Parazoarcus communis: one gene and its partners. The main gene of each other region encodes a partner of the protein of the gene in region 2 in a complex. Links are inferred from orthologs where the notes say so. Each region holds a gene or a part of one and is shown on either strand. Other genes may lie near its edges.

Evidence for each region.
Region 1: the proteins of dnaN (region 2) and holA are in contact, whole or in part, in a cryo-EM structure (PDB 8GIZ), measured with the Escherichia coli proteins. The link is inferred for Parazoarcus communis from one-to-one orthologs.
Region 3: the proteins of dnaN (region 2) and holB are in contact, whole or in part, in a cryo-EM structure (PDB 8GIZ), measured with the Escherichia coli proteins. The link is inferred for Parazoarcus communis from one-to-one orthologs.
Region 4: the proteins of dnaN (region 2) and dnaX are in contact, whole or in part, in a cryo-EM structure (PDB 8GIZ), measured with the Escherichia coli proteins. The link is inferred for Parazoarcus communis from one-to-one orthologs.
Region 5: the proteins of dnaN (region 2) and dinB are in contact, whole or in part, in a solved structure (PDB 1OK7), measured with the Escherichia coli proteins. The link is inferred for Parazoarcus communis from one-to-one orthologs.

Annotation. Positions count from the first base shown.
Region 1 is NZ_CP022188.1:2,626,616-2,630,384, reverse strand. The notes cover bases 209-3,143. They hold holA (DNA polymerase III subunit delta), read left to right. Parts: upstream 209-1,139; coding sequence 1,140-2,147; downstream 2,148-3,143. Other genes in these bases: CEW87_RS12075 (glutamate-5-semialdehyde dehydrogenase), read left to right, coding at 2,235-3,143; lptE (LPS assembly lipoprotein LptE), read left to right, coding at 628-1,143; leuS (leucine--tRNA ligase), read left to right, coding at 209-617. Also shown: more of leuS, read left to right, coding at 1-208; more of CEW87_RS12075, read left to right, coding at 3,144-3,512; CEW87_RS12070 (methylated-DNA--[protein]-cysteine S-methyltransferase), read left to right, coding at 3,656-3,769. UniProt on the Escherichia coli protein: Part of the beta sliding clamp loading complex, which hydrolyzes ATP to load the beta clamp onto primed DNA to form the DNA replication pre-initiation complex.
Region 2 is NZ_CP022188.1:1,186,896-1,190,588, reverse strand. What follows is about bases 498-3,356. They hold dnaN (DNA polymerase III subunit beta), read right to left. Parts: upstream 2,551-3,356; coding sequence 1,444-2,550; downstream 498-1,443. Other genes in these bases: dnaA (chromosomal replication initiator protein DnaA), read right to left, coding at 2,595-3,356; gyrB (DNA topoisomerase (ATP-hydrolyzing) subunit B), read right to left, coding at 498-1,350. Also shown: more of gyrB, read right to left, coding at 1-497; more of dnaA, read right to left, coding at 3,357-3,693. UniProt on the Escherichia coli protein: Confers DNA tethering and processivity to DNA polymerases and other proteins. Acts as a clamp, forming a ring around DNA (a reaction catalyzed by the clamp-loading complex) which diffuses in an ATP-independent manner freely and bidirectionally along dsDNA.
Region 3 is NZ_CP022188.1:3,657,425-3,661,209, reverse strand. The notes cover bases 254-3,204. They hold holB (DNA polymerase III subunit delta'), read right to left. Parts: upstream 2,279-3,204; coding sequence 1,229-2,278; downstream 254-1,228. Other genes in these bases: mltG (endolytic transglycosylase MltG), read right to left, coding at 2,919-3,204; tmk (dTMP kinase), read right to left, coding at 2,275-2,907; CEW87_RS16710 (PilZ domain-containing protein), read right to left, coding at 867-1,232; CEW87_RS16715 (TatD family hydrolase), read right to left, coding at 254-859. In the rest of the region: CEW87_RS16720 (ankyrin repeat domain-containing protein), read right to left, coding at 1-102; more of CEW87_RS16715, read right to left, coding at 89-253; more of mltG, read right to left, coding at 3,205-3,785. UniProt on the Escherichia coli protein: Part of the beta sliding clamp loading complex, which hydrolyzes ATP to load the beta clamp onto primed DNA to form the DNA replication pre-initiation complex.
Region 4 is NZ_CP022188.1:2,401,381-2,405,099, forward strand. What follows is about bases 570-3,454. They hold dnaX (DNA polymerase III subunit gamma/tau), read left to right. Parts: upstream 570-940; coding sequence 941-2,968; downstream 2,969-3,454. Other genes in these bases: CEW87_RS10965 (YbaB/EbfC family nucleoid-associated protein), read left to right, coding at 2,999-3,322; recR (recombination mediator RecR), read left to right, coding at 3,328-3,454. In the rest of the region: CEW87_RS10955 (ZIP family metal transporter), read right to left, coding at 1-507; more of recR, read left to right, coding at 3,455-3,719. UniProt on the Escherichia coli protein: Part of the beta sliding clamp loading complex, which hydrolyzes ATP to load the beta clamp onto primed DNA to form the DNA replication pre-initiation complex.
Region 5 is NZ_CP022188.1:161,358-165,051, reverse strand. What follows is about bases 318-3,177. They hold dinB (DNA polymerase IV), read left to right. Parts: upstream 318-1,164; coding sequence 1,165-2,190; downstream 2,191-3,177. Other genes in these bases: alaS (alanine--tRNA ligase), read left to right, coding at 2,918-3,177; CEW87_RS00715 (cob(I)yrinic acid a,c-diamide adenosyltransferase), read right to left, coding at 2,218-2,769; CEW87_RS00725 (patatin-like phospholipase family protein), read right to left, coding at 318-836. In the rest of the region: more of CEW87_RS00725, read right to left, coding at 1-317; more of alaS, read left to right, coding at 3,178-3,694. UniProt on the Escherichia coli protein: Poorly processive, error-prone DNA polymerase involved in translesion repair and untargeted mutagenesis. Copies undamaged DNA at stalled replication forks, which arise in vivo from mismatched or misaligned primer ends.

The DNA of each region.
Region 1 (3,769 bases), 1.4 Mb from region 2 along the record:
ACTCCGGCGTTGAGGGCGCGTCGCGCTTCCTGCGCCGGGTGTGGAACCTCGGCCATGTCTTCGGCAGCGAGATGCGCGCTGCACTGCCCGCTGCACGCCAGCTGGCTGCAGGCAAGCTGCCGGCCGATCTTGCCGACGTGCGCCGCGAGATTCACACCCATCTGAAACAGGCCAACTACGACTTCGGCAAGCACCAGTTCAATACCGTGGTGTCGGCCGCAATGAAGATCCTCAACGCGCTCGAAAAGGCGCCGCGTGACAACGCCGCAGCCCACGCCGAACTGACCGAAGAGGGGCTTTCCATCCTGTTGCGCCTGCTGTCGCCGATCACCCCGCATATCGCACATGCGCTGTGGACGGACTGCGGCTTCGGTGAAGACATCCTCGCTTCAAGCTGGCCCGAGCCCCTCGAGGCCGCGCTCAAGCAGGACGAAATCGAGCTGATGGTGCAGGTCAATGGCAAGCTGCGCGGCAGCATCAAGGTTGCTGCAGAGGCCAGCAAGGCCGAGATCGAAGCGCTCGGACTGGCTTCCGAAGCCGCACAGAAGTTCATGGAAGGGAAGCCGCCGAAGAAAGTCGTCGTCGTTCCCGGCCGTCTGATCAACATCGTGGTCTGAGGACGCACTCATGCACTCCAATACTGCCCGCCGCCGCCTGCTCAAAGCAGGCGCGGCACTCGCAGCCTCGGCCATGCTTGCCGGCTGCGGCTTCCATCTGCGCGGGCCTCAACCCCTTGCCTTCTCCACCCTGCATGTCAGTGTCAGCGAGTTCTCCGACCTTGGCTCGGCGATTCGCCGCAAGGTGGAAAACAGCGGTACCACAACGGTCACCGAAAATGCAGGCAAGGCGGAGGCCAGACTTCAGATTCTTGCAAACGAGCGTGGCCGGGAAATCCTCAGCCTCACGAGCTCCGGTACGGTGCGCGAGTACCAGCTCACCCAGCGCATCCGTTTCCGCCTCATCGACAACAAGAACGTCGAGCTGATCCCGCCAACGAACATCTCGGGACAGCGCGAGTACACCTTCGACGATGAAGAGGTGCTAGGCAAGGAGCAGGAAGAAGCGCTGCTCTATCGCGACATGCAGGCCGACCTCGTGCAGCAGATCATGCGCCGCCTGGCGGCCTATCGCCGGCCACAGTGAACCTGAGGCCAGACCAGCTCGCGAGCCAGCTCGACAAGCCACTGGCGCCACTGTGGGTGCTTTTCGGCAACGAGCCCCTGTTGGTGCTCGAGGCCGGCGATGCAATCCGGGCAAGCGCCAGGCGGCAGGGCTTCTCCGAACGTGAAACGCTGGTCGTCGGCCAGGGTTTCCGCTGGGAAAGCCTGACCATGGCGGCCGGCAACATGTCGCTGTTCGGCGGCGAAAAGCTGGTCGACCTGCGCATTCCCACAGGCAAGCCCGGCCGCGAAGGCGGGGACGCACTGCAACGCTACCTCGCCCACTTGCCTGCGGGCGTGCTCACCCTGATCACGCTCCCCGAACTCGACTGGCAGACGCGCAAGACGGCCTGGTTCAAGGCGCTCGGCGAGCACGGCATCATCATCGAGCTCAATGCGCCCGAGCGCGAACGCCTCCCTGCCTGGATCGCGCATCGCCTTGCCGCCCAGCAGCAGTCTGCCGACCCCGAAGCACTGAGCTTCATCGCGGACCACGTCGAAGGCAACCTGCTTGCGGCCCACCAGGAGATCCGCAAGCTCGGTCTGCTGCATCCGGAAGGCAAACTCAGCCTCGAACAGATTCAGGACGCCGTGCTCAACGTTGCCCGCTACGACATCGACAAGCTGCGTCAGGCGGTGCTCGAAGGCGACCCTGCACGTTGTGCGCGACTCCTCGAAGGACTCAAGGGAGAAGGTGCTGCCCCTCCGCTGATCCTGTGGGCGCTCGCCAACGAAACCCGCAGTCTCGCCAGTCTGCGCGCCGGGCGCGATGCAGGGCAGCCACTCGCCGCGCTGTTCAAGAGCGAGCGCATCTTCGACAACAAGCGTCAGCAGGCGCTGGGTCGTGCGCTGGAGCGCCTGAGCCAGTCCGGGCTGCGCGCCGCGCTGATGCACGCAGCGCGCATCGATCGCATGATCAAGGGGCTGGTCGCCGGCGATGTCTGGGACGAGTTTCTGCAACTGGCACTGCGACTCGCCCGCCGATAAGTTCAATGGCCGGATTGCACAAGCGAACCACACGAAGCACTTTCAATGCTTTAATTCCTGTTTGGCTCTAGCGCTGCGAAGATACAGATGGACATCCAGAACTACATGCAAACTCTCGGGCGACAGGCCCGCGCCGCATCCCGTCTGCTGGCTGCGGCCTCATCCGAGGCCAAGAACACTGCCCTGCTGGCCATGGCAGCTGACATTCGGGCACGTGCCGCCACCTTGCTGGCCGCCAACGCGCAGGACCTTGAAGCTGCGCGTCGCGCCGGTCTCGAGCCGTCCATGATCGACCGCCTGACGCTCACCGAGAAGGGCGTCGAGGCCATCGCCGTCGGCCTCGAACAGGTCGCGGCACTGCCCGACCCGGTCGGCGAGATCACCGACGTCAAGCGCCGCCCGTCGGGCATTCAGGTCGGCAAGATGCGGGTGCCGCTCGGCGTCATCGGCATCATTTACGAAGCCCGGCCCAACGTCACAGCGGATGCTGCCGCGCTATGCCTCAAGTCAGGCAATGCGGCCATCCTGCGCGGTGGCAGCGAGGCCCTGCACTGCAACCAGGCGATTGCCGAGTGTGTGCGCAACGGACTTGCCGCCGCTGGTTTGCCGGAACATGCAGTACAGGTTGTCGACACCACCGACCGGGCTGCCGTCGGTGCCCTCATCACCATGCCCGAGTTCGTGGACGTTATCGTGCCGCGTGGAGGCAAGGGCCTGATCGAGCGCATCTCGCGCGAATCCAGAGTCCCCGTGATCAAGCACCTCGATGGCAACTGTCATGTGTACGTCGATGACGAAGCCGACCCGACGCGTATCGTACCCATCGTCGAGAACTCAAAGACCCAGCGCTACGGCACCTGCAACACCGCCGAGTCGCTGCTCGTTTCGCGCACGGTGGCCGACCTCTGCCTGCCCGCCATCGGCACCATGCTCGCCGGCAAAGGCGTCGAGATGCGCGCCTGCCCGGAATCACTCGCGCTGCTGACGGAAGCCGGCATCGCCGCCGACAAGCTCGTGGCCGCGACGGAGCAGGACTGGAGCGAGGAGTACCTCGGGCCGATCATCGCGGTGAAGATCGTTGCTGGCCTGGATGAAGCCATCGAGCACATCAACACCTACAGTTCGGGACACACCGAGTCGATCCTGACCGAGAATTACACGAACGCCATGCGCTTTCTGCGCGAGGTCGATTCGGCCTCCGTCATGGTGAATGCGTCCACGCGCTTCGCAGATGGTTTCGAATACGGCCTCGGCGCAGAGATCGGAATCTCGACCGACAAGATCCACGCCCGCGGCCCTGTCGGACTTGAAGGCCTGACCAGCCAGAAGTGGATCGTTTTCGGCAACGGAGAAATCCGCCGCTGATTGCGCTCGAAGCACTATCGCACCGTATATCGAACAGATAGCATTGGAACGCCCGTCATTGCACGGGCGTTCCGCTTTCAGCCCCGTGATCGACGGCGCATCCGCACTCGCTGCAGGGACGGCGCCAGCACTCAGGTAACACGATGCCCACACGGCAACCCCGACAGCAAGCGTTCGCCGCCGTGCTGAACCTGCCCTTCGGCAAGTTCGGCATCCGTATCGCCGGCGATAGCGTCACAGAGATGGTATTTCTGCCG
Region 2 (3,693 bases):
TTTTTCCTGGCAGTCGGCGAGTTTGCCGGGCAGGCCGACGCCGTCGAGGATGCCTTTGCGGCGGGTCATGTCGCGCGCCTTGCGGGCGGCGTCGCGGGCGCGGGCGGCTTCGACGATCTTGTTGCAGATGGTGCGGGCGTCGAGCGGGTTTTCGAGCAGGAAGTCGGTGAGCTTGTTGGCGACCACTTCTTCCACCGCCGGACGGGCCTCGCTTGAAACCAGCTTCATCTTGGTCTGGCTGGCGAACTTGGGGTCGGGCATCTTGACCGACAGCACGCAGGCCAGGCCTTCGCGCATGTCGTCACCGGTGATGTCGACCTTGGCCTTCTTGGCGATCTCGTTTTCTTCGATGTACTTGTTGATGACGCGGGTCATCGCTGCACGCAGGCCGGTGAGGTGGGTGCCGCCATCGGCCTGCGGGATGTTGTTGGTGTAGCACAGCACCTGTTCGGCGTAGCTGTCGTTCCACTGCATCGCGACTTCGACCGACAGTTCGGCATCGTGGCCGGCGCCGGTGGGGATGCGGGTGGTGCCGGCGGCGTAGAACACCGTGGGCTGCAGCACGGTCTTGGTGCGGTTGATGTACTCGACGAAGCCCTTCACGCCACCGGCGAAGGCGAAGTCTTCTTCCTTGCCGGTGCGCTGGTCGAGGAGGCGGATCTTCACGCCGTTGTTGAGGAAGGACAGCTCGCGCAGGCGCTTGGCGAGGATGTCGTAGTGGTACTCGATGGTGCCGAAGATCTCTTCGTCAGCCAGGTAGTGCACTTCGGTGCCGCGCTTGCTGGTGTCGCCGATGACCTTGAGCGGGCTGGTCTCGATGCCGTTGACGACATCGATGAGCCGGTCCTGCGGCACGCCGCGGTTGAACTCCATGAAGTGCTTCTTGCCGTCGCGGCGCACGGTGAGGCGCAGCCACTTGGACAGCGCATTCACGCACGACACGCCCACGCCGTGCAGGCCGCCCGATACCTTGTAGCTGTTCTGGTTGAACTTGCCACCGGCGTGCAGCACGCACATGACGATTTCGGCCGCCGAGCGCTTGGGTTCGTGCTTGTCGTCCATCTTGACCCCGACCGGGATGCCGCGGCCGTTGTCGGTGACGGAGATGGAGTTGTCGGCGTGGATGGTGATGACGATGTCGTCGCAATGGCCTGCCAGGGCCTCGTCGATGGCGTTGTCCACAACTTCGAACACCATGTGGTGCAGGCCGGTGCCATCGGAGGTATCGCCGATGTACATGCCGGGGCGCTTGCGAACCGCCTCCAGGCCTTCGAGCTGCTGGATGCTGGTTTCGTCGTAGTCTTCGTGCGCGATTGCGGACGCGGTGGGCAGATTTTGCGGTTCGGACATGGTCATCTCGGGTGATTCATAAAGAACGTGCCCCCGGTGACGGGGGCAGCGAACCCGGCCAGGCCGGGTTCATGGGGAAGCGACGCGCTTGCTTCAAATGCGCATCGGCATCACGACATACTTGAACTGCTCGTTGCCAGGCAGGGTGATCAGCGCGCTGGAGTTGCCGTCGTTGAAACGCCATTCGATGGTTTCGGACGACAGGTTGTTGAGCACGTCGAGCAGGTAGGTGACGTTGAAACCGATGTCGAGCTTGTCGCCCTGATAGTCGATTTCGAGTTCTTCCTGCGCTTCTTCCTGCTCGGCGTTGGAGCTGACGATGCGCAGGGTGCCGGCTTCGAGCACCAGGCGCACGCCGCGGAACTTCTCGTTGGTGAGAATGGCGGCGCGCTGCAGCGAAGACAGCAGGGTCTGGCGCGGCAGGGTGACGAGGCCGGGGTGGTTCTGCGGAATGACGCGCTGGTAGTCGGGGAACTTGCCGTCGATGAGCTTGGTGACGAGTTCGATGGCGCCAAAGCGGAACACCGCCTGGTTGCCGGCAAGGATGACTTCGAGCGGATCGTCGTTGTCAGCGAGCTGGCGCGACAGTTCGAGCACGGTCTTGCGCGGCAGGATGGTTTCGCAGCGCTGGTTGACCGGGGCTTCGAGTTCGCTGGCCGCGTAGGCGAGGCGGTGACCGTCGGTGGCGACCATGCGCAGCTCGTTGCCGTCGGCGATCAGCAGCAGGCCGTTGAGGTAGTAGCGGATGTCCTGCTGCGCCATGGCGTAGGCGACCTGGGCGAGCTGACGCTTGAAGGTGCGCTGCGGCACGCTGAAGCGGGTGGCGTCGCCATCGGGCAGGTTCATGCGCGGGTAGTCGGCGGCGGGCAGGGTCTGCAGCTGAAAGCGGCTCTTGCCGGCCTTCACCGTGAGGCGCTTGTCGTCAAGGGTGAGATTGACGTCGGTGTCGGGCAGTGCGCGCAGGATGTCCTGCAGCTTGCGCGCGGCCACGGTGATCGAGACGTCTTCACCCCCGGCATTGCCGGCGGTGGTGGTGCGGATCTGGATTTCGATGTCGGTGGCGAGCAGCGTCAGGCGGTCGCCCTGCTTCTCGATCAGCACGTTCGACAGGATGGGCAGGGTGTGGCGCTTTTCGACGATGCCGGCCACGGACTGCAGCGGGGCGAGAAGCGCATCACGGGTGGTGTTGAGCAGGAGCATGGCGTCAGTCTGGTCAGAAAATTGATCGGAAAGTCATTGCTGGCTCAGCCCCGCAGGACCTGGGTGAGCACATGAACATCGTGGTTGAGCTGGTGGTCGCCGAGGCGCAGCTCGGTGATGGTACGACAAGCATGTAGCACGGTGGTATGGTCGCGGCCGCCGAAGGCTTCGCCGATCGCGGGCAGCGACATCGGGGTGAGCTCCTTGGCCAGCCACATGGCGACCTGGCGCGGACGGGCGATGACCCGGGTGCGCTTCTTGGAGTGCATGTCGGCGATCTTGATCTTGTAGTAGTCGGCGACGGTCTTCTGGATGTGTTCGATCGACAGCTGACGGTTGTGCGCGTTGAGCAGGTCCTTGAGCGCGTCCTTGGCCACTTCGAGCGAGATGCCACGACCGTGGAAGCGGGCGTAGGCCACGACCTTGTTGAGCGCGCCTTCGAGCTCGCGCACGTTCGAGCGCAGGTTCTTGGCGATGAGGAAGGCGACGTCGTCGTCCACCGCGACGCGCAGGGCTTCGGCCTTCTTCTGCAGGATCGCGACCCGCATTTCGAGTTCGGGCGGCTCGATCTGCACCGTCAGGCCCCAGTCGAAGCGCGAGATCAGGCGATCTTCCAGCCCCTGGATGTCCTTGGGGTAGGTGTCGCAGGTGATGACGATCTGCTTCTTGGCTTCGGTGAGCGCGTTGAAGGCGTGGAAGAACTCTTCCTGCGTCCGGTTCTTGTTGTTGAAGAACTGGATGTCATCGATGATCAGCATGTCGAGCGAGCGGTAGTAACGCTTGAACGCATCGAAGCTCTTTTGCTGATAGGCGCGCACGACGTCGGCGTAGTAGTCCTCGACGTGCACGTAACGCACCACTGCGCGCGGGTTCTGGCGGAACACCGCATTACCGATGGCGTGCACCAGGTGGGTTTTGCCCAGGCCGACGCCACCGTATACAAACAGCGGGTTGTACGAGGTGCCGGGGTTCTGCGCCACCTGCATGGCAGCGGCGCGGGCCAGATCGTTGGCACGCCCGGTCACCAGGGTATCGAAGGTGAAGTCGGCGTTGAGGCGGGTCTTCTCGTAGGCAAGTTCGGCGCCTGACAAGGGTTCGGGCGACGAACTGCGAATGATCGCCGAGGGGGCCGCCTGTCGCGGC
Region 3 (3,785 bases), 2.5 Mb from region 2 along the record:
GCTCAGGGCATCGTCGTAGCTACCTGCCGAAACCGGACCGGCTATCAGGAAACTGCTCGCGGCCGCGAGCAGGAAGGATCGAATGATTTCAGGCTTTAGCATGGCGGAATAGACGGAAAAAGTTCTCTGTGGTCGCCTGCTCGACGGCATCAAGCGGAAGATCGCGCAATCGCGCGATTTCTTCGGCCACATGCACCACCCATGCAGGCTCGTTGGTCTTGCCCCGGTGCGGCATGGGTGCAAGATAGGGCGCGTCCGTCTCGATCAGCATCCGGTTGAGCGGCACCCAGGCAGCAACTTCCTTGAGTGCTTTCGCGTTCCGGAAGGTCACGATGCCCGAGAACGAAATGTAGAACCCCATCTCGATGGCCGCCTCTGCCACTTCGCGTGATTCGGTGAAACAATGCATCACTCCGGCACACTCCGACGCCTTCTCTTCCTGCATCAGGCGCAGCGTGTCCGCGGCCGAACTGCGGGTATGAATGATCAGCGGCTTGCCGCAGGCCCGTGCGGCACGGATGTGCGTGCGAAAGCGCTCGCGCTGCCATTCCGGCTCGTCCTTGTGCCAGTAGTAGTCGAGTCCGGTTTCACCAATCGCCACAACCCGCGGATGATCTGCCAGGGCGAGCAGACGCTCGACATCAGGCTCCTCGCAATCCGAATTGTCCGGATGCACGCCGACCGACGCCCACAGATTGCCGTGGCGCTCGGCCAGGCTCCGCACGCGCGGAAAATCCTCCAGATTGACGCTGATGCACAGCGCCTGACCGACGCGCTTGTCGGCCATTGCGGCGAGGATTTCGTCCTCACGCGCAGCGAGATCGGGGAAGTCGAGATGGCAATGTGAATCTACGAACATCAGCTACTCAAAGGGTATGGGTGGGCCTGGCCGAGCCCAGATGACCGGCCAGGATCTGTTCAATGCGGTGACGCAAGGCGACACCGGCCTCGTCGCTGGAAAAATGTACGCCGATACCCGGCGCCTTTCCGCCCTGCGCACCCGATGGTGTAACCCACACCACGGTACCCGCAATCGGATGCTTGGTCGGATCGTCCATCAACTGCAACAGCATGAAGACCTCGTCGCCCAAGTTGTAGGACTTCGGCGTGGGCACGAAGATCCCCCCGTTTGCGAGAAAGGGCATGTAGGCTGCGTACAAGGCCGACTTGGAACTGATGTTCAGCGACAGCACGCTCGGACGTGCAACATGGGTACGACTGGCTTCGCTCAAGTCCGGGCTCCTCTCACTGCGCGTGCATAGCGCATCAGCATATCTTCAAGAAAAAGGCGAAGGTTCAGCGGGTGCGTGGCCACGCGTCGAATCTGGGCGATCTCATTGTAACAGCTGCTCGCAGCCGCCACGCTCATGCGGCCAGCCAGCGCAGAGAGCACTTTTTCCTGCGCCGGGAAGAAACGCACCTGCCCGCCAAGACGCAGACTGACGACGTCCGCCACCCAACGCTGCATCCACTCCACCAGCGTGCTCAAGCCAAAACCGGCTGCCAGCGCTTCCTTGGATTTGAGCCAGGCTTCCCACTGCCCCGCCAGCCTGAGCGCGTCCGGCTCACCCGACAGATCGCGCACGAAGCGCTCCAGCAAGCCAACACCGCCCTGCTCCGCCAGCCGCTTTGCCGCCAGCGGCATGCCGCCTGCCAGTGCAAGCAGCCCCTGCATTTCCGTGTGTTCGCTGGCCAGCCAGGCTGCACGCTGGGCAGGATCGGGGCGCGGAAAGCTCCACTGCTGACAACGGCTGCGAATGGTCGGCAACAACCTGCGAGGCGCCGAGGATACAAGCAAAAAGCTGCAGCCCTCAGGGGGTTCTTCGAGCAGCTTGAGCAAGGCGTTCGCGGTGAAGGTATTCATCGCCTCCGCCGGATCGAGCACGACGACGCGCTGCGCGCTGTGATGCCCGGTGACCGCGAGCGCAGACTGCAGTTCGCGGATCTGGTCGATCACGATCTGACTCGACTTGGCCTTGCCGCCCGCCGCATCACCCGCAGGCGCGTCCTCGCCGGCATCGGCCTGATCTGCCGCCGCGGCCGGTACCACGCGATAGAAGTCCGGATGGTTGCCCGCCTCGCGCCACTGGCACGCATCGCAGCGGCCGCAGGCATGGCCGTCGGCCAGAGGTGACTCGCACAGCAGCCGGGCGGCCAGACTTTCGGCCAGCTCGCGCTTGCCCAGCCCCGGCGCCCCGACGAACAGCAGCGCATGAGGGAGCTTGCCAGCGAGCGCAACAAGTCTGGCCCAGGTCGGTTGAAGCCACGGCTGAATCATGCGAAGAAGCGCTCCTCGATCAGTGTTTCGATGTCATTCCTGATCTGTTCCGGCGGGCGATTGGCGTCGATCACGCAGATCCGCCCGGGGGCATGGCGGGCCCGGGTGAGGTAAGCCTCACGTACCCGCTCGAAGAAGTCCCGCTGTTCGCGTTCGAAACGGTCGGGATCGGCGCCGGTCGACGCCACCCGGCTCGCAGCGATCTCGGGTGGCAGATCGAATAACAGGGTGAGATCAGGCTGCAGCCCCGGATGCACCCAGGTTTCAAGTGCCGCGAACTTCTCCGGCTCCAGGCCGCGACCACCCACCTGATAGGCGTAGGTCGCGTCGGAGAAACGGTCGCACACCACCCACTCGCCCCGCAGAAGCGCGGGCTCGATGCGCGCTGCAAGATGTTCGCGTCGCGCGGCGAACATGAGCATGGCCTCGGTCTCCAGGTGCATCGGTTCATGCAGCAGGAGCTCGCGCAGGGATTCGCCAAGCCGGGTTCCACCGGGCTCGCGCGACTGCTCGACAAGCACCCCGCGTGCGCCCAGCATCGACACCACGGCGGCAATCTGACTGCTCTTGCCGGCGCCATCGATTCCCTCGAAGGTAATGAAACGCCCTTTCTGCACGACTGCTTCCAACGGACTACTCCTCAGCGCTGATAGCGATCCACCGCGCGATTATGATCATTGAGATTGCGCGAGAACTCGCTGCTGCCATCCCCGCGTGCAACAAAATACAGAAAATCGGTTTTCTGCGGCCGGACTGCAGCCTGCAGGGAGTCAAGCCCGGGCATGGCAATCGGTGTTGGCGGCAGTCCCGCGCGGGTATAGGTATTCCACGGATGATCGGTGTCCAGGTGGCGACGACGGAGCCGACCGTCGAAGTCCTCACCGAGGCCGTAGATCACCGTGGGATCGGTCTGCAGGCGCATGCCGATGCGCAAGCGGTTGGAAAACACCGAGCCCACCACGCTGCGATCCTCCGCGCGGCCGGTTTCCTTTTCGATGATCGAGGCCAGAATGAGCGCTTCATACGGCGATCGCAGCGGCGACGATTCGTCACGGGCGGCCCAGACCTCGTCGAGGCGCTTGTGCATGATCTGGTAGGCGCGTGCAAGCAGCGCCAGCGCGCTCGACTGCTTGTCGAACAGATAGGTGTCGGGGAAGAACAGACCCTCCGGGCTCGGCTCACTTGCGCCGATCCGGCTCAGGATCTCCGCGTCGCTCAGCCCTGCGGTGTCTGCCTGAAGATTCGGGTTGGATTCGAGCGCGGCCCGGACCTGTCGAAAATTCCAGCCCTCCACCAGCAGGATTTCGCCCTGCGATACGTCACCGGACGAAAGTTTCAGGATCAGCAACCAAGGGGTGATGCCTTCATGGACTTCATAACTGCCGGCCTTGATCAGGCTTGCCTTTCCCGCCAGTCTGGCCAGCCAGTAGAGCACGGCGGGCTTGACCTCCACGCCCGCTGCGGCAATCGCGCTGGCCGCCTGACGCATGTTCGAACCACGCTGCAC
Region 4 (3,719 bases), 1.2 Mb from region 2 along the record:
CGGAATGTTGTGAACCGCAATGGCGAAAACGAAGAGCCATACGGCTGTCGCCGACTTCGATCCGTCCGGTGCGTGGGTGTGCGGCAGCATGCGATCCATTGCCAGTAACAGGCCGGCGCCGAGGGCGAGTCCTGCGGCAACGAGCAAGGCGGCGTCGGTGCTGCTCGCGCCTTGAACCTGTGCGGCGCTGAAGGCCGGTATCAGCAGTGAAAACACACTGGCTGCAAGCATGACGCCCGCGCCGAATCCGAGCAGCATGCCTTGCATGCCGGAACTGATCCGGCGCATGACCAGCAAGGGGACGGCCCCGAGCGCGGTCGCGGCGGCGGCCATCGCCCCACCCGCAACCGCGTCGGCGAGCGGACCGTCGAGCGCCGTCAGTCCGGACGCGATGCGGGTGGCCAGCAGACTGAAACCGATCAGGGCGATCAGCCAGCCGCCGGCGGCGCGCAAGGCGCCCGCTGTGCTGTTGGGCTGGAAATGCAGTCGGGCAACTCGAGCGATCATGGCAGTACCTCCCTGAATCTTTGCCCGGGCGACGTGTCAGGGCGCAGGCTTAGTATGGCCCTGGTGTTTCTATAGTAAAAATTGAACGTAATGATTGATGTGATAGGTGGGTGGTATCGGCATCGTGCATTCAGGCCCTTGAGTGCAGCGGCCGGCAGCGCATCCGAGGGAAGGGGGGGCTCAGACTGTGTAAGCGAAATCGGCACAGATCTCGCGCAGGGTTTCCAGCAGTGTCTGGTAGTTGAAGTTCGATGTGGTCATGGCTTTCTGGTCTCCGGGGTGTCCGTTGTCTGGGTTACGGCGCCAGAATAAGCGGCGTCTTTTGATAGCGCCAATCGATTGAATGTATTGTTTTGATGGTTGTTAATTATCGAAGGGTCTTGCCATCAAGCTCTCCCGGAGAGCCGGGGTTGCTCTGATAGAATCGCTGCCCATGAGCTATCAGGTTCTCGCACGTAAATGGCGGCCGAAGTCCTTCGGTACGCTGGTCGGACAGGAGCATGTGGTCCGCGCGCTTTCGCACGCGCTGACCACCGGCAGGCTGCATCACGCCTGGTTGTTTACGGGAACGCGGGGGGTGGGAAAGACCACCATTTCGCGCATTCTTGCCAAGGCGCTCAACTGCGAGACCGGTATCACCGCCGAACCGTGCGGCGTGTGTGACGCCTGTCGGGCGATCGACGCCGACCGCTTCCCCGACTACGTCGAGATGGATGCCGCGTCCAATCGCGGTGTCGACGACATGGCGGCCTTGCTGGACAAGGCGGTCTATGCACCGGTGCAGGGGCGCTACAAGGTCTACATGATCGACGAAGTGCACATGCTCACCGGCCATGCCTTCAATGCGATGCTGAAGACGCTCGAAGAGCCGCCGGAGCACGTCAAGTTCATTCTTGCGACGACCGATCCGCAGAAGATTCCGGTCACCGTGTTGTCGCGCTGTCTGCAGTTCAACCTGAAGCAGATGCCGCAGGGCAGTATCGTTGACCATCTGTCGGGTGTGCTTGCGGCCGAAGAGGTTGTGTTCGAGCCCGGCGCGCTGCGCCATATTGCCAAGGCGGCAAACGGTTCGATGCGCGACGCGCTGTCGCTGCTGGATCAGGCCATTGCCCACGGCGCGGGGAAGGTGGTCGAGGAGCCGGTCACGCACATGCTCGGCACGGTCGGAGACGACCACCTGCATGCATTGCTCGATGCGCTCGCAGCGGGTGATGTCGCCGCGATGCTGGCGGTCGCCGACGGCATGGAAGCACGCAGTCTTTCTTTCGATGCAGCGCTGCAGGCACTGGCTTCGATGCTGGGTCGAATCGCGCTGTTTCAGTTCGCACCTGGCGCCATTTCCGACGACGTAGAACGTCAGCGTCTGGCACCGCATGCCGAAAAATTCGATGCCGAGTTTCTCCAGTTGGCGTACCAGATCGCGATCCACGGTCGCGACGAGTTGGCGCTGGCGCCTGACGAATACACCGGCTTCAGCATGACGCTGTTGCGTTTGCACGCGTTCCGGCCTGATCAGCCTGCTGCGATGGGCTCTCCTGCGCTTGCGGGGAGCGGCGGCAGCGGCGAGGCGAGGACGGTTTCACCGGTTTCTGGGGGGGCTGAAACGCGTCCGGTTGCGGCTGCGACACCGGCTTCATCCGCAGCCTCCGTCGCCGAGCGCAGTGCGGCACCATCGCCCGCGCCTCAGCCGGTCTCGCCCCCACCTGTCTTGCAGCCTGCCATGACCGCGCCGGTCGAAAGAAAGCCCGAGCCGCAGCCTGAGATCAAGCCGAAGGTCGAGTCTGGGTCCGGCCCAAAGCCGGCCAGTCGCGACCTGGCGCCCTGGGAGGATCTGCCGCCCGAGGCGATGATGCATGACGACGCGTATTCGGGGGGCGCCAATGCCTTCGACGACGAGGCGGATGCAGCGCCCGCGGTTCCGGCTCCGCCAGCAACGCCTGCGGATAAGGCTGCCGCGCGACCCGAGGCGTCTGCGCACACGCCGGCGCCTGAGTCGCCGATTGTTGTGCCAGGCGCACCTGCAGCGACTCCTGCGCCGCGGGATGCCCACGCTGATGCCGATCTGGCTGCCGCATTTGCCGCAAGTGACTGGCGCACGGTGGTCCGGTTGCTCGGTATCGGTGGGCTGGTGCGCGAGCTTGCGCAGCACTGCGAGTGGGTCGAATGTGTCGATGACCTGCTGGTCCTGCGCCTGTCCGATACCCATCGCCATCTGCTCGACATGAACCGGGCTGCGGTCGAGCGCGTGCAGGACCAGCTTGCGTCCGCACTGTCGCGCCCGCTCAGAATTCGGGTCGATGTCGGTGCAATCACCGGCGAGACACCCGCCCAGCGTGATGAAATCGAGCGTCGCGCGCGCCATGCGGTCGCGGTGGCTGCGCTCGAAAGCGACCCCTTCGTGCGCGAACTGATCGAGCGCTTCGATGCCACGCTGGTCGAAGCCACAGTCAAACCCTTCTAACCATCCATCTCACTTTGGGGAGTTGTCACCATGATGAAAGGCGGTCTCGGAGGCCTGATGAAACAGGCCCAGCAGATGCAGGAAAACATGAAGAAAATGCAGGACCAGTTGGCCAGCGTCGAAGTCGACGGCCAGTCCGGTGCCGGCATGGTCAAGGTCGTCATGACCTGTAAGTACGATGTGCGCCGGGTCTCGATCGACGACTCGGTCATGGACGACAAGGAAATGCTTGAGGATCTCGTCGCTGCGGCTGTCAATGACGCCGTGCGCAAGGTCGAGAGCACCACTCAGGAGCGCATGGCCGGCTTTACCTCGGGCCTGAACCTGCCGCCCGGATTCAAGCTGCCGTTCTGATTCCAATGCAGCCTTCGAGTCTTGACGAACTGATCGACGCCCTGCGTTGCCTGCCCGGGGTTGGCCCCAAGTCGGCGCAACGCATGGCCTATCACCTGTTGCAGCGTGATCAGCGTGGCGCAGGCCGCCTGGCGCGTGCGATGGGTCATGCACTCGAAGTGCTGCGTCATTGCGACCGCTGCAACACCTTCACCGAAGAGGCTGTGTGCCAGCGCTGCGCCAGTCCGCGGCGTGATGCCAGTCTGCTGTGCGTGGTCGAGATGCCTGCCGATCTTGCGATGATCGAGCAGACACAGTCCTATAACGGGCTGTACTACGTCCTGATGGGGCGCCTGTCGCCTCTGGACGGCGTCGGGCCGCGCGAGCTGAAGCTCGACAAGCTCCTTGCCCGGGCGGG
Region 5 (3,694 bases), 1.0 Mb from region 2 along the record:
GTGCGTTGCAGACGTCTTTCCAGGCGGCCGCGGGGCAGTAGCCCGCCGCCGGCAAATTCGCGGGCGTGGGCGAACATGCGCATCTCGCGCAGAAAGGTGGAGTTGAAGGCAAGGTCGAGCGAGCGCGCCCGGATCTCGTCCGCACTGTGGGGTGTCTCGCCGTGCAGCAAGGGGCTGAGCAGCACCAGCAGGATGTCGCGGGCAGTGCAGTCGTAGAACAGCGGGAATACGGCGGGGTTGGCCGAGTAGGCGCCGTCCCAGTAAGGTTCGCCGTCGATCTCGATGGCGCGATGAAGTGAAGGCAGGCAGGCCGATGCGAGCACTGCCGCTGCGTTCATCTCGGCGGCGGTAAATAGCCTGAGCTTGCCGGTGTTGGCATGGGTGGCCGCGACGAAGAGCTTGACCGGACAGGCCGCGCGCAGATGATCGAAGTCGATCTGGGTGGTGAGGATGTCGCGTAAGGGATCAACGTCGAAAGGATTGAGTTGTTCCGGTGAAAAGTTGCGCGCCCACTGCATCATCATGCGAATGCCGGCAGACATGCCTGCGCCGGATTCGTCGTCCTGACTGAATGGCAGGTCGGCCGGCGCGCTCTCTGCGACCGCATGCCAGAACTGTTCGAGCGCCGCGCGTGCGCCCTCGCGCCCGCCCCGCAGCAGGCCGCTGGCCATTACCACCGCGTTCATTGCGCCCGCGCTGGTGCCGCTGACACCGTCGAAGCGCAGGCGGCCGTCTTCCAGCAGGGCATCGAGCACACCCCAGGTGAATGCGCCATGGGCGCCGCCGCCCTGCAGGGCGAGGCTGATGGTATGAGAGGGGTGGTGGCGAAACAGCATCGAATGGACTCCCTTGCCCGGTCGGCAGCCTCCAGCATGCGCGCGCGCTCGTGCGCTGTCAGCCACCATGTGAATGGTAATGCGGGAATGCTGCGAGTTGCAGTGGTCCCGTTTCGAGCCGGGCCGGCGGCAGTGCTTGCGCCCGGCCGGACCTGGCCCGATCATCTCGATTCAGCTGCACGGTGGGTTCGCCGGGTGGCCAGACAACAGGGGAAGGATTCAATTGCAGGAGGGAGAGGCTGGCGCTTCGTCTGAAGCGGCCGAGGGTGCGGCGATTTCACGCAAGATCATCCACTGCGACTGTGACTGCTTTTATGCCGCAGTGGAGATGCGCGACAACCCGGCGCTGGTCGGGCGGCCAGTTGCGGTCGGGGGGCGTGCCGAGACGCGTGGCGTGATCGCCACCTGCAATTACGAAGCCCGGGCCTTTGGCGTGCATTCGGCGATGTCGACGATGCGGGCACAGAAGCTGTGCCCGCAACTCGTGTTGCTGCCGCCCGACTTCGAGCGCTATCGGACGGCGTCCCGCCAGATCCTGGATATCTATCGCGAATACACCCCGCTGGTGGAGCCGCTGTCGCTGGATGAGGCTTACCTCGACGTCAGTGGCGTCGATCGCTGCAAGGGGTCGGCCACCCTGATGGCGCAGGAAATTCGTGCCCTTATCCACAAGGAGGTTGGCATCACCGCTTCGGCCGGCATTGCGCCGAACAAGTTCATTGCCAAGGTCGCCAGCGACTGGAACAAGCCGAATGGACAGTTCGTCGTGCGTCCGCAGGATGTGGACGCTTTCGTCGCGGCGTTGCCGGTGAAGAAGCTCTTTGGCGTGGGCAAGGTGACCGCGGCAAAGCTGAGCCGGTTGGGGGTGGAAACCTGCGCCGATCTGCGCAGTTGGCGTCTGGTCGATCTGTCGCGCGAGTTTGGCAGCTTCGGGGCGGCGCTCTACCGCTTGTGCCGGGGAATCGACGAGCGCCCGGTGCGCAGCGACCGTATCCGCAAGTCCTTATCGGTGGAGACGACGTATGTGACTGATCTGCCCGATCTGGCCGCCTGCCGTGCGGCCCTACCTGCGCTGATCGACGAGTTTTTCCGCCGTTTCGACCGTGCACGGGAGCCGCGCCCTGTGCACAAGGCTGTCGTGAAGATCAAGTTCGCCGATTTCTCGCAAACGACCGTGGAGTGCGTGGCCGCAGCGCCAAATGCCGGGATCTGGTCGGCGCTGCTTGACGAGGGCTATGTCCGCCGTGGCTTGCCTGTGCGCCTGCTCGGGGTCGGGGTGCGTTTCGCCGAAACCGGTCTCGAGCAGCGCGGCATGGAGCAGATCACCTTGTTCGGCGACGACGAGATCTCCTGAGTTCAGGTGTTCTCGGCGCAGTCGGGATCAGGCGTTCTTGCGCTTCTGCCACAGCACATCGCCGCGACCGCCTGCGCGATTGAGCACCCGGCCGAGGACGAAGAGCAGGTCCGACAGGCGGTTCAGGTACTGGCGGGGGCCGTCATTCACCGCCTCTTCGAGCGCCAGCGCCACGAGTGCGCGTTCAGCGCGGCGGCACACTGTTCGGGCGTGGTGAGCAAGGGCTGCAGCACGGGTGCCGCCGGGCAGGATGAAATCCTTGAGCGGTTCGAGCGGTTCGTTGAGGCGGTCGAGTTCGGCTTCGAGGTGGTCCACCTGTTTCCCTGTAATCATGCTCATGCCGGGGATGCACACTTCACCGCCAAGGTCGAACAGGTCGTGCTGGGCATTGGTCATCAGCACCTGCACATCTTCCGGTAATTCCTCGCACAGCAGCAGGCCGATGATGGCATTCACCTCGTCCACCTCGCCAAGCGCGTGGATACGCAAGCTGTTCTTCGATACCCGCTTGCCGTCGCCGAGGCCGGTGGTGCCGGCGTCGCCGGTGCGGGTGTAGATCTTGGAAAGTCGGTGTCCCATGCTTGTCTCTGTTATTAAGTTGACGTGAACGTAAATTATAGATGAGTGCGTTCGGTACAGTGCGCTCGCAGACGGGCTTGGTGCTCATGATAAACTGATGCATTCGCCTGCTGTGCCGGGTAACACGTCCTGTCTGAATGCCAACTCCATGAAATCTGCCGAAATTCGCGACAAGTTCCTCAAGTTCTTCGAATCGAAGGGCCACCAGATCGTGGCATCTTCTTCGCTGGTGCCGCACGAAGACCCGACCCTGCTGTTTACCAACGCAGGCATGAACCAGTTCAAGGACGTCTTTCTCGGCTTCGACAAGCGTCCCTATACCCGCGCGACCACGTCGCAGAAGTGCGTTCGTGCCGGCGGCAAGCACAACGACCTCGAGAACGTTGGCTACACCGCACGCCATCACACCTTCTTCGAGATGCTGGGCAACTTCAGTTTCGGCGACTACTTCAAGCGCGAGGCGATCGCCTACGCCTGGGAGCTGCTGACGGAGGTGTTCAAGCTGCCCAAGGACAAGCTCTGGGTGACGGTGTATGCCGAGGACGACGAGGCTTACGACCTGTGGACGAAGGAAATGGGCGTGCCCGCCGAGCGTGTGATCCGCATCGGTGACAACAAGGGCGCGCGTTACGCGTCCGACAACTTCTGGATGATGGGCGATACCGGTCCCTGCGGCCCGTGCACCGAAGTCTTCTACGATCACGGCGAGCACATCTGGGGCGGCCCCCCGGGATCGCCTGATGAAGACGGCGACCGCTACATCGAGATCTGGAACAACGTGTTCATGCAGTTCAACCGCGACGAGGCCGGCGTGATGCACCCGCTGCCCAAGCCTTCGGTGGATACCGGCATGGGGCTGGAGCGGGTGTCGGCGGTGCTGCAGGGCGTGCATGCCAACTATGAGATCGATCTGTTCCAGACGCTG